4 regions of the Shewanella sp. Isolate8 genome follow, and region 1 is predicted to be linked to each of the others. Evidence: predicted binding sites of a transcription regulator. Region 1 holds the regulator's gene; each other region holds the start of a gene.
What was found. The regulator LexA, encoded in region 1, represses DNA repair genes until DNA is damaged. The targets are predictions, from matches to a motif close to TACTGTATNNNNATACAGTA.
Positions count from the first base shown of each region.

Region 2: dinG (ATP-dependent DNA helicase DinG) is a predicted target of LexA. The motif match lies at 6,474-6,493, and genes of this name have one in related genera.
Region 3: recG (ATP-dependent DNA helicase RecG) is a predicted target of LexA. The motif match lies at 6,431-6,450, and genes of this name have one in related genera.
Region 4: dinB (DNA polymerase IV) is a predicted target of LexA. The motif match lies at 6,802-6,821, and genes of this name have one in related genera.

Region 1 is NZ_JAKEVI010000005.1:178,871-186,816, forward strand. It holds gene coxB (cytochrome c oxidase subunit II) at 1-387, opposite strand, end outside; gene L1D43_RS18630 (SulA-like leucine-rich domain-containing protein) at 786-1,295, opposite strand; gene lexA (transcriptional repressor LexA) at 1,292-1,909, opposite strand; gene yrfG (GMP/IMP nucleotidase) at 2,028-2,702, opposite strand; gene nudE (ADP compounds hydrolase NudE) at 2,798-3,343, shown strand; gene cysQ (3'(2'),5'-bisphosphate nucleotidase CysQ) at 3,397-4,209, shown strand; gene L1D43_RS18655 (N-acetyltransferase) at 4,202-4,657, shown strand; gene L1D43_RS18660 (TetR-like C-terminal domain-containing protein) at 4,765-5,385, shown strand; gene L1D43_RS18665 (MFS transporter) at 5,376-7,238, shown strand; gene mnmH (tRNA 2-selenouridine(34) synthase MnmH) at 7,332-7,946, opposite strand, start outside.
Region 2 is NZ_JAKEVI010000002.1:178,106-186,051, forward strand. It holds gene L1D43_RS10125 (TonB-dependent receptor) at 1-1,764, opposite strand, end outside; gene L1D43_RS10130 (porin) at 2,534-3,745, opposite strand; gene L1D43_RS10135 (DNA polymerase II) at 3,979-6,354, opposite strand; gene dinG (ATP-dependent DNA helicase DinG) at 6,517-7,946, shown strand, end outside.
Region 3 is NZ_JAKEVI010000004.1:73,078-81,023, forward strand. It holds gene rpoZ (DNA-directed RNA polymerase subunit omega) at 1-15, shown strand, start outside; gene spoT (bifunctional GTP diphosphokinase/guanosine-3',5'-bis pyrophosphate 3'-pyrophosphohydrolase) at 29-2,134, shown strand; gene L1D43_RS16645 (RidA family protein) at 2,169-2,552, shown strand; gene trmH (tRNA (guanosine(18)-2'-O)-methyltransferase TrmH) at 2,621-3,325, shown strand; gene L1D43_RS16655 (AMP-binding protein) at 3,618-5,273, shown strand; gene L1D43_RS16660 (calcium/sodium antiporter) at 5,437-6,366, shown strand; gene recG (ATP-dependent DNA helicase RecG) at 6,502-7,946, shown strand, end outside.
Region 4 is NZ_JAKEVI010000002.1:660,054-667,999, forward strand. It holds gene L1D43_RS12055 (AAA family ATPase) at 1-1,156, opposite strand, end outside; gene L1D43_RS12060 (GFA family protein) at 1,954-2,373, opposite strand; gene L1D43_RS19930 (DUF2314 domain-containing protein) at 2,389-2,721, opposite strand; gene L1D43_RS12070 (hypothetical protein) at 2,812-3,150, opposite strand; gene L1D43_RS12075 (DJ-1/PfpI family protein) at 3,216-3,869, opposite strand; gene L1D43_RS12080 (carbon-nitrogen hydrolase family protein) at 4,270-5,214, opposite strand; gene dinB (DNA polymerase IV) at 5,699-6,778, opposite strand; gene bfr (bacterioferritin) at 6,969-7,436, opposite strand; gene bfr (bacterioferritin) at 7,447-7,920, opposite strand.

The DNA of each region.
Region 1 (7,946 bases):
GTGCCATTTCCATTGGGAACCTGTGATCTTAATGGTGAGATCGGCATTGCTGGGATCTTCCATGGCGATCAGTGTCTTAGTGGCTGGGATGGCCATGAGGATCAAGATGGCAAAAGGCACGAGCGTCCAGGCGATCTCTACCTTAGTGCTCTCATGAAAGTTTGCCGCGACGGCACCCTTAGAACGTCTATGGTTGATGATGGCGTAGATCATCACGCCAAAGACGACCAGGCCTATGGCGCAACAGATATAGAGAATCGTCATATGCAGGCTAAACACCTTATTACTGATCTCTGTGACCCCTGATGTCATGTTCAGGGGCATATCTGCTGCGAGTATGGTGGGCGTAAATAGCAACGCCAGCAAACAACACAACACTTGCTTCACTAGACTTCTCCTCTGTCAATTGCGAAGGCAACTACAAAGAAGAGCCACACAGTATGTCTCGGCTCTATGCAAACTCTTCAGTTCCCAAAAAAGCAACGATGACTTCAAAGTGCGTCGGTGGTGAAACTCTTGTTCTGTTGGTGGTGACCACGCTTGCACTTACGGCTGAATATATCAGACCAATTTCAGCTTCCGTGGGCGAGGTGTTACAAGATTATTTTCGCCGCTCAAGCCGACAACCAAATTGTGCGATATAACAAATAATCGTTGATATCTATTACTAACTTAATGGCTGTTTAAATATTGATCAAGATCACTTTTATTTTATTTTGCTAAACAAAACAGACACAAAAACGCCCCTTGCGGGGCGTTTGTATGGAAAGGTAGTGCGAGGATGATTAGTGTAGCGAGCTAAACAGATTCGAGGGCTGACCGCTGAGATCCTCTTGGGAAAACGGGCTGGCAGGTAAGTGACCGTTCGCATCTTCGATCACTACCCCTAATGCGCGGGTATTCTTGGCGACTATCTGTAGGCGACGACTGTCACGGGCATCCAGGGTTTGTGCCCAGCAGATCACCGCACTGGATGTACCACTTGTGAGGGCTTTTTCCATCGCCCACAGGGTTTCGACCTCATCCTTGGTGTGCACAAGTAATATACGGTCCATGCGAACACCGCCGTCGGCCAGCATCTGTTTGTAGCCTATGTTTGGCGGGCTGATCAGCACCACCCATTGCCCCTGCTGACTGAGTCTGGCTAGCTCAGGGGTGAGGGCCTGGAGCTCCTGCTTGCCCTGAGTCGAACTTGCCGTGGTAGAGATAGTGTTGCCATCGCCGCGCTTAAGCGAGCTGTCGAGATCGACCCAAAGTCCTGGATGACGTGGCGCCATGCCCATTAGGTTGTTCATTGCCAGTCTCCATTTCGAATCACGCCAACGGCCAGGCCTTCGATACTCAGGCTCTGAGTGGTGAGATCGACGACGATAGGGGAATATTCTTCGTTTTCTGCATGAAGGAACACGGTGCTGCCGCGCTTCTCGAAGCGTTTAACCGTGACATCGTCTTCCACGCGGGCAACGATGATCTGACCGTTTCTGGCCTGTTCGACCTTATGTACTGCCAGCAGATCGCCTTCGAGAATGCCGATATCTTTCATACTGTCACCCTTGACCCTCAGCAGGAAGTCTGCGCTGGGGCGGAACATGCTTGGATCAACCTGATAGTGCTGCTCCACATGCTCCTGGGCCAGAATGGGCTCACCGGCGGCAACCTGGCCGATTAGAGGCAGACCGAGATCTTCAGGCTCTTCCTCTTGGGTCAGCTTAATACCGCGTGAGGTGCCGGGCATGATTTCGATGCAACCTTTCTTGGCCAGCGCCTTGAGGTGTTCCTCGGCAGCATTGGCACTCTTAAAGCCTAAGCGACGCGCAATTTCCGCACGGGTAGGCGGCATGCCAGTGTCGGCAATATTGCGTTTAATCAGATCTAAAATCTCGGCTTGTCTCGGGGTTAAGGGTCTCATGATTAATCCTGTCTTTCCATACAGTACCTGTCAGTATATACAGTATTTTATACAGTGCAAGTATTAACCAGATTTTCTGTCAGTCACATCAAGCGATTAGCGCGTAAAGCGCAGGCGGCTAGTCTCGTTGAGCCTGTTCTAGGGAGACGAGTAGATGATGGTAATCGTCGATGGCAGGGAAGTCGGCAAACTGCTTGTGCGGCTTTTGGCTGTCGGGATTCTTGATCCCTAGCTGATAGCCTACGCCGGCTTTTTGGGCCGCCAGTAGAATGGGCTCACTGTCGTCGATAAACAGGCAGCGGCTGGGATCCAGGGAAAACTCATTAAACAGGTGACGCCAGAACTTGGGATGCTCCTTGGGATAGCCTGTCGTGTGGCTGGAGAGCATCTCGTCTAACCCGCTAGCCAGTTCGGTATGTTTGAGCTTCAACGCCAGACTGTGGGGATGGGCGTTGGTGACTAAGATGCGCCGCTTGCCGTATTTGGCGAGCGTGCCGAGAAAGGGCATGCTGTCCTGACGCAGCTGGATCCTGTCGACCAGGGTGTGATGCAGCGCCAGAATGTCCAGACCCAACTCCTGTTGCCAATATTCGAGGCAATACCACTCCAGGGTGCCGAAGACCTTGGCATAGGCACTCTCTACCAGTTGCTGGGCCTCGGCCGGTGGGATCTGCCGCTGCTGACACAAGGCCTGAGGCACCAGGCTGAGCCAGAAGTGGTTGTCGAAATGCAGATCCAGCAGGGTACCGTCCATGTCTAACAATACGGTATCTATCTTATTCCAGGGAAACATAAAGGTAGTAAAAAAATTCCTTGGTTTGAGTTGTGGATTAGGCCCATCATAGTAAGATTGAGTGGTTAAGCAAACGCCATTTTTCAGGAAGTTCAATGTCGGACAAAAAGCCGCAGATCCTACATGCCGAAGTTGTTGCCCAGAGCCGTCTGTTCCAGATAGAGCAGGTGCATTTAAAATTTTCGAATCAGGTTGAGCGCCAATATGAGCGCATGAAGGGTAATACCCGCGGCGCCGTGATGGTGGTGCCTGTGCATGGCGAGGAACTCCTGCTGGGACGCGAATATGCGGCAGGCACCCATAGTTACGAGCTGGGCTTCCCCAAAGGCCTGGTGGATCCCGGCGAGACCCATGCCCAGGCGGCCAACCGTGAGCTGCAGGAGGAGATCGGCTTTGGTGCCCGTAAGTTGACCCATCTGATGGAGTTAAGCCTGGCGCCTGGCTACTTTGCCAGCAAGATGCAGATCTTCGTCGCCGAAGATCTGTATGAGAGTCGATTGCAGGGTGACGAGCCCGAACCCATAGAGGTGGTACGCTGGCCATTGAGCCAGTGGTCTGAGTTGTTATTAGAAGATGACTTTTCCGAATCTCGAAGCGTTAGCGCCTTGTTTTTGGCACAGAAACATCTAAAACTAAAGTAGTTAATCCGAATTATCATATTAGGCATTGCCAGATGTAGGCTGTTGGAGTTGTGATGAAGCCAGAAGAGTATGTTGAGCAGGCGATTTCGATTGCCATCGAGGCGGGAGAAGCCATTAAAGGGATCTACCTCGAGGGCAGTTTTGACAAAGAGGTGAAATCCGACAATACCCCGGTGACCTCTGCCGATATCGCGGCCCATAAGATCATCGCTTCCCAGCTTAACAGTCTCACCCCTGAGATCCCGGTTTTATCCGAAGAAGATGCCGATATCCCCTACGTCGAGCGCGCCGACTGGCAGCGCTACTGGTTAGTCGATCCCCTAGATGGCACGGGCGAGTTTATTGCCGGTAGCGGTGACTTCTCGGTGATCATCGCCCTGGTCGAGCACAATCGCCCTATCATGGGCGTAGTCTATGTGCCTATGACGGGCGTGGTCTATTACGCCATTGCGGGGCTGGGCGCCTATAAGCGCAGCAGCAAGGGCGAGGTGCGTATCGCCAGCAAACAGCTCACCACAGATGATGAACCTTGTTTGCGCCTGGCGGTGAGCCGTCGTCAGGATCCCCAATCTGTATTGAAGCTTTTCAATCACCCTAAACACTGCGAGCTAGTGGTGTTGGGTGGTGCGGCGCTTAAGAGCTGTCTGGTGGCAGAAGGTCGCGCCGACTGTTATGTGCGTATCGGTCCCACGGGTGAGTGGGACACGGGCGCGGCGCAGATCATCATCGAAGAAGCGGGCGGCCAGGTGATGGATCTCGAGCTACAGCCACTGAGTTATAACGAGCGCGAATCACTAGAGAATCCCAACTTTATCGTCGTGGGATCGACCCACCTGCCATGGGACGAGCTGTTAACCCGTGAATAATCTCCCTCATATTTCTATCAAGGCGGCTGGTAAGCACCAGCTGCAGGCGCTCTATCGTCTGGAGCAGGGACTATTTGGTGCTCATGCCTATCCAGACTTCTTCTTTCGTCAGAGTTTCGACTGCTGGCCAAGCGGCCTGCGAGTCGCTTGTGACGAAAACGAGTGTCTACTGGGCTACATACTGCTGGCCAGGAGCGAACGGGTAGATAGTGCCTGGATCCTCTCGGTCGCAGTCGATAGTGCCGCTCAGGGGCGAGGCATAGGCAGGCGTTTGATTGTAGAGTCCTTGAGCGCGCTACCCGCTAGCGTGACACAGGTGAAGCTCACGGTAGCGCCGGATAATCCTGCTAGGCACCTCTATGCCAGGTTAGGCTTTGTCGAGCAAGGGCTGGAGGCCGACTACTTCGGTCCAGACGAAGACAGAGTTCTCATGACACTCAGCCGATAAATTTCCCTCTTTATTCTGGTCGCCGAAAAACAATCTTATTATGAACATTGTTTTTTATTTTGCTTGCTGGTAACTTGAACGCAAATTGACAGAGGGATGGAGCCGAGATGGCAAGACGTAAGGAACATACTCATGATGAGATTCGGGCGATGGCAACCGCCGCCGTGCTGCAGCATTTGGCGGTCGAGTCACTCGATAGCCTGAGCCTGCGCAAGGTGGCTCAAGTTGTCGGCTATGTGCCCAGCACCCTGGTGAATCTCTTCGGGAGCTATCAGGGTCTGCTACTAGCCGTCGCCGAGTTGACGCTGGATCAGCTTTACCAGTGCCTGGTTTCTAATGCACAAGTCTCTCAAGCCTATGACTCGAATCCACTCGAGGCGATGGCCAACGCCTACCAGCAATTTGCCTTCGAGCAGCCTAGAGCCTTTCAGCTGATCTTCGAGCTTAAGGCAACCGATGAGCAGGGGCTGAGCGAGCATCATGCCCGGCTTATTGCGCAGCTGTTTGCCTTGATAGAGTCTTGCCTGGGCGAGCTGTTGCCCGAGCTATCCGGTGAGCAACGATTACTGGCGAGCCGAGCCCTGTGGGGGGGCGTGCATGGCTTGGTGTGTCTGGCGCTGGACGATAAGCTCTTTGCTCCCGGGATAAGTATCGAGGAGGCCATTCGCCACCATATCGCGGTTCAACTTAAAGGATTGGGTTATCACAAGGAGGCGTTATGCTGTTAACCAAGCGGTTTTTTCCCTATTTTGCCACTCAGTGCCTGGGGGCACTCAACGACAATATCTACAAGAATGTGCTGCTTCTGATGGTGACCTATAGCCAGATAGAGGAACTGCCCATCAGCGTAAACCTGTTCGTTAACCTCGCCGCCGGCGTGTTTATCCTGCCTTTCTTCTTGTTTTCCGCCCACGCGGGAGTGGTGGCCGACAACATGGATAAGGCCAAATTGATCAGACGCTTAAAGCAGCTGGAGCTGGTGATCATGTCCTGCGCGGCCATGGCGATTCTGAGCCAGAGTTATATGGTGATGTTAGTGTTGCTCTTCTTAACCGGCAGCCAGTCGGCCTATTTCGGGCCGGTAAAATATTCGCTCCTGCCTCAGGCCTTAGCGGAAGATGAGCTGGTGACGGGTAATGCCTGGGTAGAGATGGGCACCTTCTTGTCGATCCTGATAGGCACACTCAGCGCCGGGCTTCTGGTGGCCAGCGACAAGGGCATTATCGCTACCGCGGCGACCGTGTTTGTGCTGGCCGTTGCCGGTTACCTGGCCAGCCGGGCGATTCCAGCCATGCCGCCTCAAGGCGCGATCACTAAGATTCGTTTCGCGCCCTTGTCGGGCACCTGGCGCAGCATAGCTAAAGTCAGAAAGACCCCGAGTATCTGGATGGCCATCTTGGCGATCAGCTGGTTCTGGTTTCTCGGGGCGACCTATCTGACTCAGTTCCCCAACTTTGCCAAGCTGCACCTGCATGCGGATGCGACAGTGGTGTCGCTCTTGTTGGCCCTATTCTCTATCGGTATCGCGGTGGGCTCCTTCCTGTGTGAGCGTTTCTCTTTTGGACACGTGGAATTGGGTCTCTTGCCCTTCGGTGTGGCCGGGCTGACCCTGTTTGGCGTGGATCTGCTGTGGTCACTCCCCGAGTTGCCGGCCCAGGCCGAGACCGTCTATAGCTTTAGTAGCTTCATCGCCGAGTCGCAGCATTACCGGGTGATGTTTGCCCTGTTTATGGTGGGGGTGAGCGGTGGTCTGTTTATCGTGCCTCTGTATGCCTTCATTCAGTCGCGCGCCGATAGGGGTGAGTGTGCTCAGGCAATCGCCGCAAACAACATAATGAATGCCCTGTTCATGGTGGTCTCGGCTGCGCTGTCTATTCTGCTGTTGGAGGGCCTAGGTTGGAGCATTACAGATCTCTTCTTATTGTTGGCGCTGCTCAATGCCGTGGTTGCCCTGTATGTCTATAGTCAGGTGCCTGAGTTTACCCAGAGATTTGTCAGCTATCTGCTGAGCCATATTTTGTATCGCGTTACTGTGACCGGCCGCGACAAGCTGCCTAGCGAAGGTGCCGGCATCATAGTGTGCAACCATGTGAGCTATGTGGATGCCTTGATCATCATGGGCGCCTCGACCCGTCCGATCCGTTTCGTGATGGATAAATCTATCAGCGAGATGCCGCTGCTCAAGTATCTGTTTCGCCACGCGGGAGTGATCCCCATCTGTTCCCCGCGCCAGTGTGAGGCAACCTATAATCAGGCGTTCGAGGCTATTCATCAGGCGCTGGCCAATGGAGACTTGGTGTGTATCTTTCCCGAGGGACGCCTGACCCCTAACGGTGAGCTGGGCGAATTCCGCCCCGGCATCGACAAGATCCTCGCCCGCGATCCTGTCCCAGTGATCCCCATGGCGCTCAGTGGCCTCTGGGGCTCCTACTTCAGTCATAAGGATGGGCATGCCCTGAGCACCAGACCCAAACGCTTCTGGTCTAAGATATCGGTTGATCTCGATGATGTGGTGTCGGGTACCGAGGCTAACCGCCATCTGCTGCGCGAGCGGGTCGAGGCCATGTTACCCGCATCCTAGCGGCTTGCCGTTTTTGCAAGGGTTAAACATAAAGCCAGGCATCATACCTGGCTTTATGTTTTCGGTGGTTTCACTTTATAAGGTTTTAGTGTGCTAGCGAACGGCGTATTCATCCAGCCATTGATGCATAGCCTTATGGTCGCCCTGGAAGATCACCCGCTCGGCTTTCTTGGCTATCTGATACTGATACATGGGATCGTAATATTTGCTGAGTAGCAATTCGATCCACTCAAGGTGCGCCTGGGTATCGCCACGCTGTAGCTGCACCGCTAATGCGTCTCTTATCAGCTGTTGCAGCTCGTCGTGTTGCTTACCGCCGAGGCGTTTCTTGATGCCTGAGATGCTGTTTGCCAGATACTCACTAAATGCGTCGAATCCGGCCTCTTCGCCCAGACGCTCTACATAGCCTTGATGCATCTTATGGACATATTCGTCCAGCAGACGTGTCAGCCTGGCCTCCAGCGGTTCTTCAAGGATGACGACGCTGGCGGTCTGCATCCCCATGTAGAAAGCCTTGGGTAGCGCAGAGCGTCCGATGAGATAGCTCTCATCTTCTAGCAGCAGATCCCGCGCGGCGCTCTGTTGGTGTTTCAACAGGGCGACCCCTAAGCCATTTTCGAAGTTGATCTGCGTCGGCTGCGCCTCATGGTAGCGACCGAAACTCGAGCCCCTATGATGGGCGAGCCCTTCGAGATCGACTGCCTCTTG
Region 2 (7,946 bases), on a different contig from region 1:
TGGTGCACGGAAGGCTTCAGAGTAAGAAGCACGAACAACAACATTGTCCAGAGCCTGCCAACGAATAGAGGCCTTAGGTGCAACGTTATCACCGAAATCACTGTAATCATCGTAACGAGCAGCGATGTTCAGCTCAATGGTGTCAGTCAGAGGAAGAGCTGCTTCATAGAAAGCCGCCCAAACTTGACGGTCACCGCCAGCAGAGTTACCAGCACTACCACCGATCAGACCCGCTTCAGACTGTGCGTCATAAACAGAGTCATAATCTTGATCGAAGTATTCCATACCGAAGTAGTGAGCAACTTCACCACCTGGCAGCTCAAATGCGTCGAAACCGATACCAGCGTTGTACTGGTGGAAGGTCGCACGGTCTTGCGTCAGAGTCGTTGCTTTCAGGTTGTTTACACCAGCTTCTGAACCTAGATCGATGCCGTTAGCTTCGTTGTAAGCAAGACCTGAGTAACTTAGGTAGTATTCACCGATAGACTTGTTATCAGCCTTGTTGTAGTGGTAGTAGAATTCCCAAGTCGCATCGTTCCATGCGCTGATAGAACCACGAAGACCAGTCAGGTAATCTTGGTTGTAGTCATCTACGTTACCGTCACGAGTACCGATACCAACCCAACGGAAGTAACCTTTCGCTTCAACATCGAATGGGTTATGTGGATTGTCTGGTGACATGTTATTCCAAGCAGCGGCTGGAGGCGCATAACGACCGAAAGAGTTGTTCTGCGTGAACATCACACGACCAAACCACTCAACATCTTCAGCAACTTCATAGTTAGCATCGACATAAACAGTGTTACGGTCTACAGAGGCTTTGTTGAATGAAACGTTACCGTATGCATACATACATAACTCAGAACCCGCACCGAATACATCGTCACCACGTACTTTCTTAAATACGTTGTCACCGTATTGTGCAGCTAAGTCATCACACAGCGGTGAAGGCTGATAAATACCTGTGTCAGGGTGTTTTACGCTGGCACCGTAATAACTCCAGCCATCTGTTTCAGAATATGCTTGGATTACGCCATCACCGTTAAGATCACGCATCCAAGGAGCTGTGAATTCACGATCTGCATCAGAGATGCCCTTACGGTCTTGATGGTCGAATGCAAAGGTAATGTTACCCTTATCCATTTCATAACCAGCAACCACAGAGAATTCTTTACTTGTCAGGCCGCCGTCACGGTCACGAGAACCGCCACCAACGTTGAATTCGATACCTTGGAAGTTCTTCTTCATGATGATGTTAACAACACCAGCAATCGCATCAGAACCGTAAGTAGAAGAAGCACCGTCGGTTAGAATTTCGATACGCTCAACCGCCGCCATAGGAATAGCGTTAAGGTTAGCAGAAGCACCACCTAGAGTAGGTGAACCTGGGAAACGCTTGCCATCGATCAGAACTAGGGTACGGCTTGAACCAGCACCACGTAGGTTGATTGTTGCTTGAGACTGAGCAGAACTACCAGAACGCTCAGAGAATGAACCAAAAGAGTTTAAGTTACTGTTACGTAGCGCATCAGCTACTGTAAAGTTACCTTCAACTTTCATGTCATCTGCAGTGATCGTTGTTACAGGTGATGCACCTTCAAGATCACTACGCTTAATGCGTGAACCAGTAACTTCAATACGTTCAACTTTATCTGCAGCTTGCTCATCTGCCGCGAATACTGCTGGCGCAGTAAATGCCGTCATAGCTGCACCGCTAACTAGTGCGAAACGCACTGAATTAGCTAATAAGCTGTTCTTATACATGTTGTTTCTCCCTGGACTTTATTTTTTATTTTTTTGTGAAAGTAAACACAAATCAACACCAATCGTTACACTTGTGCACATTCGCCAACAAATAGAACCACATGTGAAACATTTAATCAACAATAGCATCACTATTTTCACAGATTTAATTGGTGACCGCTCAATTTGTAGACGACAGTCACAATAAGTCAGGTTTTTGTTAGCAGGAACAATTCGACAGTTTATGTACAAGAATCCCACGAATTAACTAGGCAGACAAATAAAACAAAAGATTAATCAACATAAAAACAATAACATAGTGGTTTAAGAATATTTAATCATCCAACAGCTCATACTAAATTAAGAGAGTGTTTAATTAGACACAATCAAACTAAACAACGACAAGATGTTAAATGTCTGTAGCTGTAACAAAGAGGCTTAATTGTAAATTCGCGCTGCTCATTGGGCAGAACTCATATTTTCACGTAAAGAATTGATTACAAATCAAGCAGACAGTGAAGATTAAATCGCAGTCTCCTTTAGGTAACGTCATTAGGCCATGACGCACTATCGTTAAGAGCGGACAATGAGGTGAAATGCTAACGCTAAAATAGACACATCTTAGCCATAGTGTGCAAAGAGACTTAAGTTAAATGGTGAAACAAACTCAAACTGGATAATCCCCCGATCCTTAACGGGAAAGACTTTTTGACTGAACATAAAAAAGCGCCCTATAGGCGCTTTTTTATTGGCTTATTCAAGCTTTCATTCATGATTACAGTATGAAGTATTACAGCGTGTAACGAATACCGATCGCTACACCGTCTTCTTCGAATTTAGCCTGGGCCTCTGCATCGGCACCGTCAAACTCACTGAAGTCTTTACGGCCTTCAACATAGAGTACTGTGTTGGCATCCCATACATAATGCAGACCGACCACAACGAACTGACGCTTGAACGTAGAATTAGGATCGACATTGTTTGGCTGGATCACATAGTCCTTACCCGCATCTAAGACGTTGTAAGAAACAAAGGGACGGAATCCATTATCAAACTTGTATGAGAACAGGGTTTCGACACCGTAAGAGTCTTTGATCAGACGACCCAGGTTATCGGTATCATGGTTCTCATTCTTGTTGAAGTTAGCCGCGCCATAGAAACCTTCACCATCCCAGTTCCCCCAGGTCGCACCGACACCATAAATCACATCTATGGCGGTGATCTGCTCAGAGGTCTTTCTGAAGGTGACATCAAACTCACCACGGTTGATACCGGCAGTGACAGAAAGTTTGTCGTTTACCTGGTAGGTAGCAGAAGCACCATAGGTGTAATCGTACTCAACTTCCTCTGAATCTAGCACGGGATCTTGGCTGTCCCAGCGCTCTTTACAGTCTGTAGGCAGGTTAGGATCTGCTTCGCAGGTATAGAAGGTATCGTGCTTGAGCTGCGCCTGAACGGCAAAGCTTAGATCGCCTATGCTATTACGGTACTGTACGATCTTGTCACCACGACCCACACCGTTTACCGCGCCATCGGCCTTATTGTAGGTATATACACCCGCAGCGTTACCATCCCATACGAAGCCGTAATTGGTGTTATAGACGACGTCATACCAAGCGCCCCACTGCTTACCTATGGTCAGGCTACCATAGAGATCATGAGCAATACCGACATAACCTAAACGGTTGTTAAGAAAGTCACCGCTCTTAGATTCGAAGTTACTCTCGCTGCTGTATACGATTTCGCTGTTACCGAATGGGTTAACTCCCCACTCAAGCTTAGTGAAGGCCTTCCAGCCGTCGCTCATCTCACGAGTAAAACCAAAATTGATCCGTGATGCACCGTTAACCACTTCAGTTGAACCTTGAGTGTTAATAACACGGGCATCAATAAAACCACCAATTTCTACCGCATTTTTATCGTCTTTATAGATCTCGATAGCGGATACAGCGGGGACAAAAATGACAGCCGCTAACGCTGTTGCTATTACACTCTTCTTCATCTGTTTGTCTAACCTTTTGTTATGTTCAGTCTGCTTTATCTTTTTGTGCTACATTCCGTTGTTTTATTTCGTTCCAATTTCAGCTAAAGACTAGCAAAAGATTAGCATTCCCTCAAAGACGAATATCACAATAACGGCGCTATTTTTCACCAATTTAACTTGAGAACTCCCGAAATATCAGACTTTACACTAAGCGTTAACAATTCATCACTATCTCAACAACCAGAAAACAACTAAATTAACGACATTTGCTTGGCCACAAGATTATTGAAACTAGTGTTTAAAATTGAAAGTATGGGATCAGAAATAGGCGCTATCTGTTTATCCAGATAATACTGATAATCGATCTTTCCAAGACGATGCTGTACAGGTTCTGCGCCATTTTGAGTCATCAGATAGCTAATCTTCTCGCCCCGTTTACCGTGGCTATCATCTCCACTTCGCTGACACCAGAGGGTCGCCGCCTTAACGTGAGGCGATGACTTTGCAGTATAGTCTTCTATGTTGCGCCTAAGGCGTTTGGAGAAGATTAATTTATCGTCCAGCTCGCCCTGCTGCAGCGCCTCGACGATCTGCTTTAAATAACCAAGCACATCCTGCTTGGCAAAGAGCCGATAATAAAGCTCGGCCTGCACCTCGCGCGCCAAGGGGCTCCAGTCACTCCTTACCTGCTCCATTCCCTTAAAAACCAACTTGAGACTGCGGTCATCCTGCTGGTACGCACCCACATAACGCTTCTTGGATCCCTCGGTTGACCCCCTCAATGTCGGCATGAAAAACTGCTCGAAGTGACGTTCATATTCAAGCTCTAGGTAACAGTCTAGCTTAAAGTCCTGCTTGAGCTTGCGTCGCCATTTTTCGTTGATCCTTGCGACAAGTTCCCGCGCAAAGGCATCGATATCACCGACGCGCTCTGGCGAGGAGACATGCACAAAGGTCGAATCGGTATCACCATAGATGACGGTCAATCCCTCTGCTTCAATCCATTGCTTGGTCTGTTTCATGATCTCATGGCCCCTAAGGGTTATCGAGCTTGCCAGGCGCGCATCGTGAAACACACAGCCGCGAGAACCCAGCACCCCATACAGGGAATTCATGATGATCTTTATCGCCTGGGAAAGGGGCGCATTGGCATCACGCTTCGCCTGCTCTCGCTTAGCCGACAAACTGGCGATAAGTTCGGGCAGGATGGGAGAGCCACGACTAAACTGGGCGCCCAAAAAGCCGGGCACGGTATCATTGCCTTCACTTGCTCCCTTTGCCCCAGCATTGGCCCCTTCTTTTAGTCCTTCCACCAATCCCTTAGGATCGATGAGAAAGGTTCTGATAATCGAGGGATAAAGGCTCTTAAAATCGAGCACCAATATGTGCTCATAGAGACCGGGTTTAGAGTCCATCACATAGCCGCCCGGACTTTCTATGCCATCACTTATCGGCACACTTGGCGCCACATAACCGGCGCGGTGCAGATGCGGCAGATAGAGATTATTAAACGCCGCCACCGAGGCGCCTACACGACCTAGCTCTAAACCTGTCAGGCGAGAACGTTCCATCACGAAGGCCAGCAGATCCGTTTTTTCGAAGATCTCCCACACCAGGCGACAATCGGTAATATTGTAGTGGGCCAGCGCCGCCTTATCTTGACGAAACAGCGTCACTATCTCTTCCGCCCTTTGGCTGACATCATGAATCGCCTTGCCTTCACCAAGCAGTTCCCTGGCGACAGACTCCAGGCTAAAACTCTCAAACTGATAAAAGGCCGCCTTTAACCAATCTATGCCATCGAGCACCACACGCCCGGGCAGAATTAAGGTCTCCGGCCGATATTTGTTATCTACACGCCAGGAAAGCTGAGTGCCTAGCCTGCCAAGCGTTAACGGAATATTGAGCGCCTTGGCCCTGCGATACAAAAGTGCTAAGTCAAAGGTGACCACGGCCCAACCTATGATGATGTCGGGATCATGCAGCCTGAACCAGGCCAACAAGGCCTTAATAAGCGCCGCCTCATCTGCCACAAGCTGAAGATAGTCTGGCGGCGACTCACACGCATCCCCCACCATGATCACCTTTTTGTAGGGCTCGCCGCTGGCCGATTGGCCGTACAGCCCGACACTAAAAAGCTCACCATCCATGGCACATTCGAAGTCCAACGAGACCACAGCAAGCTCAACATCTAATTCACTACGCCTGGCCCGCTCGGCAATAAAAGTCGGCATATCCTCTGCTTGATTCTGCCAGCGGCCGATAAACTCCACATCAAGGGCTATGTAACGCTCGATAAGATAACGCTGCTCGGCTCTCAGTTCAGACTCGTAAAGGGAGATCCCCTTGTCGGTAGCCACGCGGCTTAGGTGCCTAAAACTTTGATTATTGGCGAAATAGAGGGCGCTGACCGGCTCATCGTCGAAGGTGGTTAAATTAAGCGCTTCGCTGCGTATCCCACTCTCATGGTTGCCGCCGAGCAGGCTCAACTCATCCTGAGTACGACAAAAACAGATGCGCTCGCCATTGGGCACAATGACCCGAGCCGGCCCGTCGGCCGTACAGAGGTAATAATGTAATTCGCTGCCTAGGTGGTGACGGGTTAAGATCCGTCCCTTTACACTCAAAACAGGGGTATTCAAATCATGCAAGCCTGGCTATTTTCCATTTTATTTCAATATATTAGGATTACTGACGACAAATAAGTCGTGAATTCATCACATCAACTCTTCTTAGGCTATGTAATCACTGTTATTATGTACAGCATTATTTGCCAGACATAAGCCTTCATGTTATCTGCCGACGTTAAAACCCAGATCCGCACGATTTATAAAGATATTGCCGCCGCCCTGCCTAACTTCAGATCGCGTCGGGAACAAAATTATATCGTCGCAGAGATCTCCAAGACACTTGCGGGTGAATATGACAAGCACAGGCGTATCATAGTGGTCGAGGCTGGCACTGGCATAGGTAAGTCGCTGGCTTATATCTTGGGTGCAATCCCACTGGCATTGGCGAGCAAGAAAAAGGTCTGTATCGCCACGGCAACGGTTGCCCTGCAGGAGCAGCTGCTCAATAAGGACCTGCCCTTCTTCTCCAAGCAATCGGGGCTTAACTTCACCTTCGGTCTGGTAAAAGGGCGTCAGCGCTATGTCTGTCTCTCCAAGCTGGAGATGCTGATCGGTGGCGATGACGGCACTCAGATGGCCATGTGGCAGACCAAGCCCGACCATAGTCAGGTCGAGCTGTTACAAAACCTGCTCAAAGATTTTCACGAAGGACGATGGAACGGCGAGCGCGATACCCTCTCTCAACCGCTACCGGATCACCTATGGCAGCAGATCGCCTGCGATAAACACAGCTGTCATCGACAACTCGCCAGCCACAGACACTGCCCTTTCCATAAGGCCCGTGAAGATGTCGACACCTGGGATGTGCTGATCGCCAACCATAGCCTGCTGTTTGCCGATCTCGAGCTGGGCGGCGGTGTGATTCTGCCCGACCCGGAAGAGCTCTATTATGTGATCGACGAGGCACATCACCTACCGATAGTGGCCAGAGACTTCTCGAGCGCCCAGGCCACCCTGAGAGGCGCCATTGACTGGCTGGAAAAGGTCGGCAAGACCAGCGCCAAACTGCAAAACCAGCTCAAGAGCAACAACATCATAGCCCCCGCTCAGGCCATGTTGGATCACATCAACGATCTCACCAGCCTGCTCACCAGCGTCGCGCAATATTGCGATGGCCAGGCGGCGAAGTTTGATAACCCCGAGCGGCGCATCCGCTTTGAACACGGCAAGCTGCCAGCGGCCTTGACCATGCTGGCGGAAAACCTGGCCACGGCATCGAGCAGCGCGCTCAAGCAATTCAACAAAATGCTGGTGCTGCTCAACGAGGCGATTAAGGATGGCGAGCTACCTAAGCATCAATCTGAGCAGCTACTGAGCGAGACAGGCTTCATGTTACAGCGTCTGGAGAATCTGCAGAAGCTGTGGAAGATGATGGCCAAGGAAGACAGCGCCAAGGGCGCCCCCATGGCTCGCTGGGTCGAGCATCTGGTGGGCAAGCAGAGCGACTATCTATTTAACGTCTCGCCGATCGAGGTGGGTTATATGCTCGAAACCCTGCTGTGGGAGAAGGCCGCCGGCGTGGTGCTCTGTAGCGCGACTTTAAGGGCACTGAATAACTTCAACCACTTTACCCATCAGGTAGGACTCTC
Region 3 (7,946 bases), on a different contig from region 1:
CGCAACACTATCTAAGGAGTGAAGCCACTTGTATCTGTTTGAAGGTCTCAAGGAGTCTGCGTCAAGTTACTTAGAAGCTACGCAGGTAGAATTACTCAAGCAGGCCTATCAGGTAGCGCGCGATGCTCATGAAGGGCAGATGCGCACGAGTGGCGAACCCTATATTACCCATCCGGTTGCGGTTGCCCGCATCCTGGCCGATATGCGTCTCGACCACGAGACGCTCATGGCCGCCCTGCTGCACGACACCATCGAAGATACCCCTGTCACCAAAGAAGAGCTCTCCGAGCTATTTGGTGAGTCTGTGGGCGAGCTGGTAGAGGGCGTCTCCAAGCTGGACAAGCTTAAGTTCAGAGACAAGAAAGAAGCCCAGGCGGAAAACTTCCGCAAGATGATGATGGCCATGACCCAGGATATCCGGGTGATCCTCATCAAGCTGGCCGACCGCACCCATAACATGCGCACCCTAGGCGCCCTGCGTCCCGACAAGCGTCGTCGCATCGCCCGGGAAACCCTGGAAATTTACGCCCCCATCGCCAACCGTCTGGGCATTCACAATATCAAGACTGAGCTGGAAGATCTGGGCTTTCAGGCCTATTACCCCATGCGCTACCGGGTGCTCAAAGAGGTGGTCAAGTCTGCCCGTGGCAACCGTAAAGAGCTGATCCAGAATATCGAAGGCGCCATCAAGACACGTCTCGAGGACACAGGTCTTCAGGGCACGGTCAAGGGCCGCGAGAAAAACCTCTACTCCATCTACAACAAGATGCGCAACAAGGAACTCCAGTTCCAAGAGGTAATGGATATCTACGCGTTTCGGGTGATCGTCGATTCCATCGACACCTGTTATCGCGTCATGGGCGCCATGCACGGCCTGTATAAGCCGCGCCCCGGCCGCTTCAAAGATTATATCGCTATCCCCAAGGCAAACGGCTATCAGTCGCTGCATACCTCACTATTTGGGCCTCACGGCGTGCCGGTAGAGATCCAGATACGTACCGAGGATATGGATCAGATGGCCGACAAGGGGGTCGCGGCGCACTGGCTCTACAAGGGGGCCGGTTCGGCCCAGCAAGGCACCACGACTCAGGTTCGTGCCCGTAAATGGATGCAAAGCCTGCTTGAGCTACAACAGAGCGCCAGCACCTCATTCGAATTCGTCGAGAACTTTAAGACAGAGCTGTTCCCGGAAGAGATCTATGTCTTCACCCCTGAGGGACGTATTCTCGAGCTGCCTGTGGGCGCCACCGCGGTGGACTTCGCCTACGAGGTTCATACCGACGTGGGCAACACCTGTGTGGGTGCAAGAGTCAACCGTCAGGCCTATCCGCTGAGCCAGCCGCTCATCTCAGGCCAGACCATAGAGATCATCACCGCTAAGGGCGCGCGGCCCAATGCCGCCTGGCTCAACTTTGTGGTGACGGGTAAGGCACGCGCCAAGATCCGCCAGCTGCTCAAGAGCCTCAAAGAAGATGATGCCGTACTGCTAGGCAAGCGTCTGCTCAATCACGCCCTGGGCGACATCAAGCTCAAGGATATCCCTCAGGAGCAGATCGATAAGGTGGTGAGCGAGACCAAACACGCCACCCTAGATTCCCTGCTGGCCGACATTGGCCTTGGCAACGCCATGAGCATAGTGATCGCCCAGCGTCTCAAGGGCGATCGCGTCGAGCAGCACGAACATAAAGAATCCAACATGATGCCGATCCGCGGCGCCGAAGGCATGCTGGTCTCCTTCGCCAACTGTTGTCGCCCCATCCCGGGTGATGCGGTGATCGCCCATGTGAGCCCGGGTAAGGGCCTGGTGGTGCACATGGAGAGCTGCGCCAACATCCGCGGTTATCAGGGCGAACCAGACAAGTATATTCCTGTGCACTGGGACAACGCCGAGGGCGTCGAGTTCCAGGCTAACCTGCGCATCGAGATCGTCAACCATCAGGGCGCACTGGCCAAGATCACCTCTATCGTGGCCGCCGAGGGCTCGAATATCCATAACCTGAGCACAGAAGAGCGTGACGGCCGGGTATTCTTGATTAACTTACGGATCTCGGTCACCGACCGAGTCCACTTAGCCAACGTGATGCGCCGTATCAGGGTACTGCCGGAAGTGCTGCGCACCTCGCGTAATCGTTAGTTCCACCACTATTAACCTAAGTAGAGAGAGCGTTATGGCAGAGAAGATTATCATTGCAACCGACAAGGCCCCGCAGGCGATCGGCACCTATTCTCAAGCTGTTAAAGTGGGCAGCACAGTCTATCTGTCTGGCCAAATCCCGCTGAATCCTGAGACCATGCAGATGGTCAGCGACGAGTTTGAAGCCCAGGTGGTGCAGGTGTTCGACAACCTGACAGCCGTATGTGAAGCCGCCGGTGGTAGCCTGAAGGATATCGTTAAGCTGAACATCTTCATGACAGATCTGGCTAACTTCGCCACGGTCAATGAGATCATGGGTCGCTACTTCGAGCAGCCATACCCTGCCCGCGCCGCCATCGGCGTTAAGCAGCTGCCGAAAGACTCTCTGGTTGAGATGGATGGCGTGATGGAGCTGTAAGCTCTAAGTTGACACCAAAGGGCGCTGCGGCGCCCTTTGTTCTTGATAAACATTACAAACGAAACATCATGAGTCCAGAACGCTTCAAACGCATCAACCAGATGCTAGACAACCGCCAGACCGATCTCACCCTGTGTTTGGACAAGGTACACAAGACCAACAATATCGCCGCGGTGATCCGCACCGCCGACGCCGTCGGCATACATCAAATCCACGCCGTCTGGCCCGATATCGAGATGCGCGTTTCAGGCAATACCGCATCGGGTAGCCAGCAGTGGGTCAAGACCATCAAGCACTACCACATGGATGAAGCCGCGGCCCAGTTCAAGGCGGCGGGCATGCAGATTTTGGCCACCAACTTCTCAGAAAATGCGGTCGATTTTCGCGACATCGACTACACCAAGCCGACTGTGGTGATCATGGGTAACGAACGCGACGGCGTCAGCGAGGAAGGCCTGGCCATCGCCGATAAACAGATCATCATCCCCATGATAGGCATGGTGCAGTCCCTCAATGTGTCTGTGGCCTCTGCCCTGGTGATGTATGAAGCACAGCGTCAACGCGCCGAGGCCGGCATGTATGGCCAGCGCACCCTAGACGACGCCTACTGCCAAACCATGCTGTTCGAGCAGGGCCACCCAGTGTACGCCAAGGCCTGTCGGCGCAAGAAGATCCCCTATCCCGCCATCGACGACCAGGGGCAGATCGTCGCCGACGAGACCTGGTGGCAGCGAATGCGCGCCCCGGATCCCGACGCCGAATCAGAAACATAAGCTCGCTACGCGAGATAAGCCAAAAATCGGCCTCCTGCGACACAGTTCCTGCACTCACCTAACAGACCACGCCTCCTAAGACTATGACAATTGGCCTTTTATTCCGGTAAAACAATTGTCATAGATCACATTCTTCGCCATACTCAAAGACGCGCATAAAAAGTGGCCAGGCGCTCTCATCACAGACAACAGGCCCACTCAATAATGGGGGTTGTTGAGTCTCGCACCGGCACAGGTCGGGCGAACCAAGTTGCGTCTCCTTTAACACTAAGAATAACTATGGAATGGCAAGATGGACTCACTATTCAAATCACCGGTCGACATGTTGCAACACTGGGTCGAGCGATATGGCGATAACACCTACCTGAAACAGCCCATAAACGGCCAGTATGTCAATTTTAGCTGGCGTGAAGTGCAGCAGAAGATGCTACAGATCGCCGGCGCACTGCGCCATCTCGGCCTGGAGCCGGGCGACAAGGTCGCGGTTTTATCAAAGAACTGCGCCGAATGGTTTATTACCGATCTTGCCCTGATGCACGGCGGCTATATCAGCGTGCCCATCTACCCAACGGCCAATGCCGACACCATACGCTACGTGCTGGAACACAGCGAATCCAAGGCGATCTTCATCGGCAAGCTGGACTACTGGGCCGATCAGGAAGCCGGGGTTGGCGGCGACATACTGCGCCTCGCCATGCCTTACGACACCATGCCGGCACAATACCAATGGGACACCCTGCTGAAACTGGGTCACCCATTGACCGACGCCGAGGCACCTACGCCCGAGCAGATCATGACCATCATCTACACCTCGGGATCGACCGGCAAGCCTAAGGGGGCAATTCAGACCTTCGCCAGCTATGAGTGGACCTGCCGCGCCGTGGTGCGTGACCTCAAGACAGATGTGGAAGACAGGCTGCTCTCCTATCTGCCATTGGCTCACATCACCGAGCGTGTCGCCATCGAGGGCTCCTCTTATTACTCCGGCAGCAGCGTCGCCTTCGTCGAGAGCCTCGACAGCTTCGTCGCCGACGTGCAGCGAGCCAGACCGACCGTCTTCTTCTCTGTGCCCCGCCTGTGGAGCCTGTTCCAGAAGAATATTATCGACAAGATTGGCTACACTAAGCTCAACTTCCTTCTCAAGGTGCCCATTCTCAACAGCATAGTGAAGAAGAAAATTCATGAAGGACTGGGTCTGCAACACTGTCATCTGCTCGGTTCTGGCTCGGCGCCTATTCCGCCTTCGCTGATTACCTGGTATCACAAGATTGGCCTGAATATCTGTGAGGCCTGGGGCATGACGGAAAACAGCGCCTACTCCATCATCAATCACCCCTTCGATGCCAGCAAGATAGGCACAGTCGGGCGCGCCGTTGAGGGCTGTAGCGTCAAGCAGGGCGACAATGGCGAGTTGATGGTCAAGAGCCCAGGGCTAATGAGCGGCTACTACAAGCAGCCGGAAGTCACTCAGGCCAGCTTCGACGAAGATGGCTATTTTCATACCGGCGATCTCTGCTCAATCGACGCCGATGGCTGCGTCACCATCACGGGCCGGGTCAAAGACAACTTCAAGACCGCCAAGGGCAAGTATGTCGCCCCCGTGCCAATCGAGCGCAAGCTGGCCCAGGATCCTCATGTGGAGCTGATCTGCATCATAGGCTCTGGCCTGCCTCACCCTGTTGCCCTGGTGCAGCTCTCCGAGGGCGCCGCCCTGCAACCCAAGGAGGAGGTTCGCGCCTCACTCAAGGCGACCCTGGACAGCATCAACCCTAACCTGGAGTCCCACGAGACGGTCGACGCCATCATAGTGGTGAGCGAACCCTGGGATGTGGATAACGACGTGTTGACGCCGACCCTGAAGATTAAGCGCCACGTGCTGGAGCAGAGATTCAGCGCCAAGGTCGATGGTCAGCGCGGCGGCGTGGTTCGCTGGGAAGATGAGCTCTAGGCTCTGTCGATATCTCGCTAACAGAAAACACGCCATCTGGCGTGTTTTTTATTTTCTCGCCCACAGCGGAGTGAATAAAGTTTAATCGGCAAATCCAAAATAGGAGTTGCCTAAAACTGTGCAAGCTCTATGCTTGGCGCCCCACTACTATTGAGAGTCAATCATGTTCACCCCGCTAGCCCTTATCGCTGGTCTGCTCATTCTTATTCTTGGTGCCGAATCCCTGGTGCGTGGCGCCAGCGCCCTCGCCCTCAGGCTCGGTGTCACCCCGCTGATCATCGGCCTCACCATAGTCGCCTTCGGCACCAGCGCCCCCGAGCTGGCGGTCAGCCTCAAGTCGGCCCTGGCCGGCAACTCAGGCATCGCCCTTGGCAATGTGGTCGGCTCCAACATCGCCAACATAGGCCTAATCCTCGGCCTGACGGCCCTGGTGCGTCCCATCGGCGTGCAATCTATGATGGTCAAGCGCGACATCCCTTTGATGCTGTTCGCCAGCCTGCTCTTCTGGGGGCTGATCAGCGACGGCAGCCTCAGCCAGCTGGACGGTGCCCTGCTCTGCTCCATGCTGATCGCCTATCTGGGGATGAACTACCTGTTCGATAAGCAGCAGGCCGATACCGAGTCGATGGAGCTCAAGCCCCTCGCGCCTCTGCTGGCCGTGGTGCTACTGCTGCTGGGGATCGCCATGTTGGTCGGCGGCGGCATACTCTTTGTCGACGGCGCCGTGGCGCTTGCCAGACAGCTGGGCATGAGCGAGCTACTCATCGGCCTGACCATCATCGCCATAGGCACCAGCATGCCAGAGCTTATCACCTCTCTGGTGGCGGCCAGACGCGGCGAGAGCGATATTGCAATCGGCAACCTGGTGGGCTCTAACCTGTTTAATATCCTGGGGATATTGGGGATCACCGCCCTTATCTACCCCATCAACGCCAGCGTGCCCAAGCTGGACATGCTGGTGATGGTTTCGCTGGCACTGCTGCTTCTGCCTCTGGCCTGGAGCGGCCTGCGCGTGGGACGGCGCGAGGGCGCCTTGCTGCTGCTCTGCTACCTCGTCTACCTGGGTTACCTGATCCTCACCTCGGGTGACTAGCCGAATAACGCCCAGCTACCGCAAAACATGCGACAAGATTGCGTTCATGCCGAACTCTGATAGTATATGTATATATTTACAGTAATAGACTCAGGTTCTGGTTAAATAGAACGCTAAATCAAATGGGTACAAAGCGTGGATAGACTCGATCTCATGGCGGTGACAGAGTTAAAGGGCGTTGCCGCCAAGATGGCGCAGCGGCTGGAAAAGCTCGGCATCAACACAGTCCAAGATCTGCTGTTTCACCTGCCGCTGCGCTACGAAGATCGTACCCAGATCTATCCTATCGCCTCCCTCTATCCAGGTAGCTACGGCACCATAGAGGGCGTCATACAGTCGACCCAGATCGTTCAGGGACGCAAGCGCATGCTCACCTGTACTGTGCGCGACGACTCGGGCACCATAACCCTGCGCTTCTTCAACTTCTCCGCCGCCATGCGTAACGGCCTCGAAGAGGGCGAGCGCATTCGGGCCTATGGCGAGGTGCGCCGGGGCAAGCTTCACCGGGAGATCATCCACCCGGAATACAAGATGCTCCACGGCGAGAGCGACTTCAGCCTCAGCGATACCCTGACACCTATCTACCCGACCACGGAGGGGCTCAAGCAGGCCAGCTGGATCCGTTTGACAGATCAGGCCCTCGCCCTGCTGGCCCATGGTGCCCTGACCGAACTGCTACCACCTCAGCTGAGGCCCAATCAGCTCTCATTGGTCGACGCGCTGCAGCTGCTGCACAGGCCCCCGAGCGAGGTCAGCCCCTTTGCCCTAGAGCAGGGCACACATCCGGCACAGCAAAGGCTGATCCAGGAGGAGCTGCTGGCCCACAACCTGAGCATGTTACAGCTCAGGGCCCGCAGCAATCATGATAAGGCCATCGCGATGCAGCCCACTGGGCAATTGCTCAACCCCTTCCTCACCTTCTTACCCTTCAAGCCCACGGGCGCCCAGCAGCGGGTGGTTGCCGATATCACCCAAGATCTCGGCAAGTCACACCCCATGATGCGGCTGGTGCAGGGAGATGTGGGCTCGGGCAAGACACTGGTGGCGGCGCTGGCGGCGCTGCAGGCGATAGAGAGCGGCTATCAGGTGGCCATGATGGCGCCCACCGAATTGCTCGCCGAGCAGCACGCCAACAACTTTAGCGCCTGGTTTGAGCCTCTGGGCCTCACCGTTGGCTGGCTGGCGGGTAAGCTCAAGGGCAAGGCCCGCACTCAGTCGCTGGCACAGATCAAGAGCGGCGAGGCCCATATCGTCATCGGCACCCACGCCATCTTTCAGGAGCAGGTCGAATTCAATCGCCTGGCGTTGATCATCATCGATGAGCAGCACAGGTTCGGGGTGCATCAACGCCTGGGGCTGCGAGAGAAAGGGATCAGCCAGAGCTTCCACCCACATCAGCTGATCATGACGGCAACCCCTATCCCCCGCACCCTGGCGATGACCGCCTATGCGGATCTCGATACCTCCATCATCGACGAGCTGCCGCCGGGGCGCACGCCGGTGACCACGGTCGCCATCTCAGACAATCGCCGCGGTGAGGTGATCGATCGCGTGCGCCGGGCCGCGCTGCAAGATGGGCG
Region 4 (7,946 bases), on a different contig from region 1:
CAAGTTTGGCTCTCTGCGGTCTGAAAATCGTAGTGCCTTTGATTTTTCCATCACCAGCTCTTTCTACTCTGACTATTGAGGTATTGTCTCTAGATAGGTCAATAAACGCAGGGGCATGAGTCGTCACCATGACTTGCCAGTTTCCACTTTTTGGTAAGTCATAAAGAACTTTACAAGCTTCACGAATAGCGTTTGGGTGTAGGCATAGTTCGGGCTCATCAAGTAAAAGAAGGTGAGGTCTTTCAGGCCCTTTTCCTGCTTTCGCACGCCTTTGTTCAGAGATTATTCTTAAAGCAGACCACAATAACGTTCTTCTAGCACCACTCCCTTGTTTCTCTATGGAAGTTTGATGACCATCGACATGCCCCATACGAAGCTCAGGATCGTTTTTAAATAGGTTGATACATTTCTCAACTTCATCTTCAGGTCTTGCATCAAATTTGACCTCATAGCCTGGAAATACTTCACTGACCATCTTTTTCATTTCAGCTTGAACAGCTTCAATTTCTTGCTCAGTATCTTTAACAACAAGCTTTTGTAGCTCCATAACGTTAAGCAGAAGCTTCTTATATGGTGTTAGTTCTCCATCAGGAAGTTCTTCCTCAGAAAGTGCTTTAACCCTTTCTGTCAAAGCACTCTGTAGCAGTTTGACAATTTCTTTAGACTGAGTTTCGGGGTCGGAAAATGCATCTACTCTATGAGGTTCAGATCTGTATGCTTGAGCTACATTCGGAGCTCCCCAAGGGCGCTTAGACTGGTGCCAGTTGTTAGCTTTGACATCCCAACCTACTCGTAATGGTTTGCCGGGTGCTTCCCAAGTCCATTTTTCTTTTACGTACTTTTCTTTCGTTTCTTCATCAGTCATAACCCATTGTTTGCCTGGCTGACCTTCATCAAAAATAACGGTCTCAATGATGATCTCTGGGAGGTTTTCTGGGTCGATAGATTCATTTGGGAAGTCGTGTATTGTTAATTGACCGGTTTTAGAGGCTTCTTCCATGGCTACTTCATACGCTCTAAGAATCGAGCTTTTACCAACGTTATTTGGCCCAACAAGAACAACAATTTCGTCAAGTTCGATTTCAACAGGCGTGCTACCAATACACCTAAAGTTCTTTATCGATAGCTTTCTTAGTCTTGGTCTAGCGTTATCCATAATAACCTCTTCTAATGCAAACGTTCATGTGCAAGCATACAACTCTCTACATATCCATCATGTAGTCTCTCATCACAAAAAAATAATATACTTCAATACATCAAGAACAAGACCAGCGAGCTCTGGCTTCGCCCTCATTAGCTCAAACATCAAAAAGCAAATCTTCAAGGCTTTCAAACTCTTCGCCGCCAACACACTTTGGGGCAAACCCAGCCTTTAGATACGCTACTCGGACCAAATACCGCCAAATCGAAGAGACGATAGATACCGAGTGTAGATGCATCTGCGGACGTCGATGGCAGGGCCAAAAATGTTCCTAACATTTTTTGGCATTCCCAACATTCATGTAGGTCAGATGCCATCGTCGAGCCTCCACGGACGACTCTCTTTGAAATAAAGAGTCGGCGTGTAGCAGATGTATCTGCACAAAAGCTAGCCGCAGGCTATTAACTACAGCGAAGGTACGACCTTCAATCGCCTCTCCAGCATCCATGCAGGTCTGAAGACGTACAGCGTGTCACAGAATGTACTTGCACATACGTCGTTCCTCCACATCTGACCCATAGGGATATGGGAAATATCGGCCTGATGTCGGGAGCATCACTGACCCTGTGATCACGACATTGGTACATCCATGTACAGCACCTGCCGGGCAGGCGCTAAATTGCCAAGAAGGCAGAACGCCCAGATATCTTTCAAGGAGCCAATGCGGTAAAGGCTCCAACCGACAATTAAAGAATGCCTAATCTGGCATCTAAAAAGCGGCACTAGCATGCAAATGCCCTCCCCCTAACCAATTAGGGCTGCTTATCATAAACGGCAACGCCTTCGGGGATGGTAATCCAGCTTTGCTTCTCGCTGACCCAGACATGGGCGGTAGGCGCGATCAGGCTGGTATCAGACAGATTCGACGGCTTGAGCTTAATCTTGCAGGGATCTTTTGGGTCGAAATGATAAATGCGGTTACCACAGGTGGGACAAAACTTGGCGCCATTAACATTGCCGCTATCGGCCACGCGGCTCCACTCGGCCATCTCTCCCTGAAACTCTATGCTATCGGCATTCACCACGGCCGTGATACTAAAGGCACTGGTGGAGAGCTTCTGGCACTCCTTGCAATGACAGGCCACCACCATCAGCGGCGCCGAATGTAGCTCATAAGTCACACCGCCACACTGACACGCCCCTTTCACCGGATACTCCATTTCCATCTCCATACTTTTTATTACCTTTTACGAGTCCTCTTCATAAATGTCGATTACATGGCAAGGTTTGAAACTAAAAATAGTGCCACACTTTACACAAGTACTACCGTAAGGATCGTTATCAATTTTCCCAACATAATAATCGTTTTCGACCTGAACAACTTCAACCCACATTCGCTCGACAGAAGTAATCTCAGAACCTTCGGTTTCTTCCATGCTAAAAATCAGCTTAACTAACGCACCTACCTCAAGCGATTCCCTCTTTAGCTGGTCAGGAATCCAAAAAGAATCAGGGTACTGCTGATTTAACTCTTCTGCGTTATCTAAAACAAAATGGTCAACTTCATAAGTTGGAAGCACTAAACAACTCCTTTGATATAACACACCTTACTTATATAGATGGCTGATTCATATAGCATTATACGAACTTATGCCCCCCTAATGACTCCCCTATTTGTTCCATTTACGAATGACATTTCCATGCTTATCACGCCAACCTTCAATTTCGGGAGTTGAAAGAAGGTAAGCATGAAAAGTAATAATTCCGAGTGTCTTACGAACTCTCTCGGCCCAAACAACACCCGCAATAGCGCCGACACCAGCTGTGCCGTAGCAGATATTTAAGGCCGTTTCGAAGTCAAAAAGATAAAATCCAAATACACTCAACATACAAAAAATTGCGGTTGCAGAAAGTACGATTTGAAAGTACAGCCATGCAAAGATTAACCAAGCGGTTAGATCTAGATAGCCTTCCAGTGGTTTCATAACCATTTGCTTCAGAAAATTCATATAACTCCATTTATTTACTTCTGAACCTTACGCTTGCAAGATAACACCTTAGAGAGCCTTACTCCCTATACCACCAAAGACTCGGCATCACTCCCACACGCTAAGCGATGCTCATAGGCGGCTTCGGCCGCTTGGATAGTCTCGGATATAAGCGTTTCGAATATCTCCATTTGCCCTGCGGGGATCAACTGATTCTGGATCTGTTTGCGTTTCGCCGCATCGAACAGACGCTCGGCTAACCAGCCCACTAGATAGAGGATAGAAAGACAACCACCAGCAGTTGCTATGTTCCCCTCTATCACCAGGGGTAGATCCTGAACATCACCGCCCATGCCCACTAAAGCCACCTTAGCATCAGGGTTTGTCGTTAGCTTCTTCCCCTTCAGTAACCCCAGCTCATGAAGCACAAAGGAACCCGCACATATAGAGCCAATCAACTGCCTGCTCGGGTCGAGTTTTAAGGCAGACATAAAATCATTATCTTGAAGCGCAGCGGGAATACCGCGGTAACCACTGGTGATGAGAACGACATCTTGATCCTTTACCTCAGACACATGGCCGTCAGTCTTCACTGTCATCCCTAGCTGCGAATGATGTTCGGGTTTAGTGCCGAGTATCCTGACCGTCCAGCTATCAGAGGTTCTTCCCAGCAAGTCATTCATCAGAAAGAAATCTACATCGGTAAAGTCATCAAACAACACGATGCCAACTTTATACATAATCCCTGTACCCTTAATCTCTTAGCTCTGAATTGAATCACGCCTTACTGTGAATTAGCTATATCTATGTAGCCGCAAGCTAGCGTGAACATCAAAGAGGCGACACCCAGCCGCCTAAAAACCAATTTATTCAATAATGGCAATTAGTTATCAGAGTTATATCTCACAAGTAACGAAGAAAGCACTCAAAAAATCCGCGCATCGCCCAGTTCAACCCCAGATATCGAAAAATTCAGCCTTACGACTTATTCATTCAAAGGCACCACGCCGGCAATAGACAATGCCAAATCGAAGAGACATTTGATGCCGAGTCTAGATACGCCCACCGCAGATGATAAATATCAATAAAGTTACGGCTTTCAAACCTGCTCGCCAATCTCAATAGATTCAGAAAAAAATACTAGTCAGTTTCCTTAAAAGCCGTCGGGGCGCGCCGGGTCTTATCGACATGCAGCTCAAACACATCCGGGCGAGAATAGTGCCCGGCCACATCCAGGGCGCGTTTGGCGGTCACCGCCTGCTGCGCATCGATCTCCACTATCAAGCTGCCTTTCTCCTTCGACAGCGGCCCGGAGACTATCTCGCCGCTTGGCGAAATCAGTGTAGAGTCCCCAGGATTGATCCAGGCATCATCAGCAGGATAGAGCCGGTCGATATCGGGAAAATCATCCGGGAGATCTTGCCGCTCTAGGGCGACGCCACAGGATATCACCCAGCACTTACCCTCTCTGGCGATGTGCTGCATCGAGCCTATCCATGCCGCGCCGCTGTCGTAGGTCGGCGCGATATAGATCTCTACGCCTTGGGAGTAGAGCGCGTACCTGGCAAGGGGCATATAGTTCTCCCAACAGATTAGGCTGCCGATTCTGCCCACAGGGGTATCGACCACTTTCAATCCATGACCGTCCCCCATCCCCCAGACCATGCGCTCGGGATTGGTCGGCATGAGTTTACGGTGATGATTAACAATCTGACCTTGGGGGTCTATGGTGACGAGGGAGTTGTAGAGGGTGGCACGGCTGTTGGCATTGTCTCTCTCGTTAATGCCACAGACGAGGGTGACGGCGTTTCGTTTAGCCGCCGCTTGCAGGGGCTCAAGATCATCCGACGATAGGTCGACGGCATTTTGCAGTAACCTGGCATGTAACTCTTCACAGATCCCCCAGTCGCCGCCCGGCCTGAGCCGCCAGATCCACGCCGGGTAGCCGGGAATGAAGGCTTCGGGAAAAACAATCAACTCTGCTCCCTGAGCCGATGCCGAGTCTATCAGAGCCACCGCCTTAGCGATTGTGCCTTGCTTATCCAAAACACAAGGCGCCTCTTGAATGATAGCTACCTTCTTCATAGAGCAATCCTTTTCATCAGGAATGGAGGTAACCCTCAGTATAGTTTGCCCACCCCCAAGTTTCGTAAAATCCCCCCTCAGAAGACCCAAGCCCCAAAATCAATCCATGCCAACCCAAAGAATTGCAAAATAGGTCAAATCGAAGAAATAGAAGATACAGGTGTAAGCAGGCTTTTGACCCTCGGCGACAGGACGTCGCCGTGGAGCGTATACGGACATATTCACCGCGAGTCAAAAGCGTGCTTGCACATCCCGCGCCGGGCAGGCGATAGGTTGCCATGAAGATAGAACCTTCAAATATCTAACCAGTCGCAATAACCGTCCAAGCTACAAGCAACAAGCAACAAGCTACAAGCTACAAGCTACAAGCTACAAGCTACAAGCTACAAGCTACAAGCTACAAGCTACAAGCTACAAGCTACAAGCTACAAGCTACAAGCTACAAGCTACAAGCTACAAGCCAAAAAGGTTAATAGAGTTAACGCTAAAACCCGAGATCCATCTGCGCCCCATGCTCGGCCTCATCCAGCCCGGCATGAGTAAGCTCACTCTCGAGACCGACTGAGACCCCCAGCAGGCGAATACCACGACCGGCGCGGCGCTCCAGTGCCTGGCTGAGCAGGTCGTAAAACAGCTTCACCGATACCTCGTCGCTACGCTGCTCTATGGTGGTCTGTTTGAAGTCATCGAACTTGAGCTTAACCACCTGCTTATGAATGCGGCGCGACTTGGCGCTGCGACTGATACGCCCGGACAGCTCCTGGATAAGCTGGGGCATCACCGCCTGGCACTGCTCATAGGTATAGATATCTTTGGCGAGCGTGGTCTCTACCCCAACCGATTTGCGCTCCCTGTGGGGGGAAATGCCGCGGGGGTCTATCCCCTGCGCCCTGTCGTAAAGCACGCCACCAAACTTGCCGAAGCGATCCGCCAGACTCTGACGGCTGCAGGCCTGCACGTCGGCGCAGGTGTTGAGCCCCATGGCTTCGAGCTTAGCGGCCGTCACCTTGCCGACGCCGGGTATCTTAATCAGCGGCAGGGTCTTCACAAATTCGGGGATCATCTGTGGGGTGATCACATACTGGCCATTAGGCTTGTTGAGATCCGAGGCGATCTTGGCCAGAAACTTCACCGGGGCGATACCGGCGGAGGCGGTGAGTCCGGTAGCCTCGAAGATCTCCCGACGAATCGCCTCGGCAATTAATGTGGCCGAGCCCTGGTGTTGGGTGCAGTCACTGACATCCAGATAGGCTTCATCCAGGGAGAGCGGCTCGATTAATTCTGTGTAGCGGGCAAACACCTCACGGATCTGCGCCGACACCTCCTTGTAGACAGACATGCGTCCGGGCACCAGGATGAGATCCGGGCAGAGCTTGAGTGCATAGGCGGAGGCCATGGCCGAGCGCACACCATACTTGCGCGCCTCATAGTTACAGGTGCTGATGACGCCGCGGCGATCGCTACGTCCACCCACGGCGATGGGCTTGCCCCTAAGCTCGGGAAAATCACGCATCTCGACCGCCGCAAAGAAGCAGTCCATGTCTACATGAATAATCTTTTTCACCTCAATACCTCCATCGCCAAGAATACTGTACATTTAAACAGTATTCAATCACTTCCCGAGCGGTTGATAACCTAAGCTCGAATAGCAGGCAATAAAGCATTGAATGACAGACAGCAAAAAGCCACCCTAAGGTGGCTTTATCTCTGTTTCGTGGCGCCGAATGGCTAATGTCTTCCATCGACTCAGTCTTTTACATTTTAGACTGGAGGTAGTTCTGCAGACCTATCTTGTCGATGAGGCCCAGCTGCTTCTCTAGCCAGTACATGTGATCAGACTCTGTCTCTTCCAGCAAGACCTCTAGCAGTTCACGGGAGACGTAATCTTGCTTTTTCTCGCACAGGGCGATGGCTTCACGCAGGTTAGCCGCCACCTGATACTCGTAGTTGAGGTCGTTCTGCAACATCTCCTGGGGATCTTTACCTATGTTCAGCGCCTCGCGACTGGCGACATCCGGCTTACCCTCGAGGAACAAGATGCGCTGAACCAGCTTCTTGGCGTGTTCACGTTCGTCGTCAGACTCATGAGAGATACGCTCGTGCAGCTCGTCAAGGCCCCAGTCTTCATACATCAAGCCGTGGACGAAATATTGATCCATCGCCGACAACTCACCGGTAAGCAGCTTGTTGAGGGTGTCGATCACTTCCTGATTGCCTTTCATTTTTCTCTCCCTATTCCGACTCTATCTGCGACTGCAGGTAATTCTGAATGCCTGTCATCTTAATCAGATCTTGCTGGGCCTCTATCCAGTCCAGATACTCCTCCTCATCTTCGAGCAGGTTTTCGAGGATCTCACGGCTCACATAATCCCGCTCCGTCTCACACAGGGCGATCACACTGCGCAGCTCGACCAGCTGCTCTTCGAGCATGGTCTTGTCACACTGCAACATCTCCTCTGGATTCTCGCCTATACGCAACTTCTCAAGTTGTTGCAGGTTAGGGAGCCCCTCGAGAAACAGCACCCGCTCGATCAACTTGTCGGCATGCTTCATATCTTTGATCGACTTCTTGTAGCACTTCTCATTGAGCTCTTCCAGACCCCAATTTTTGTACATGCGTGCGTGCAAGAAGTACTGGTTAATGGCCGTCAATTCGAAGGTCAGTATCTTGTTTAACTGACGAATGACGTTCGGATGACCCTTCATTTGATCTCCTTAGTAAGATTTGATCT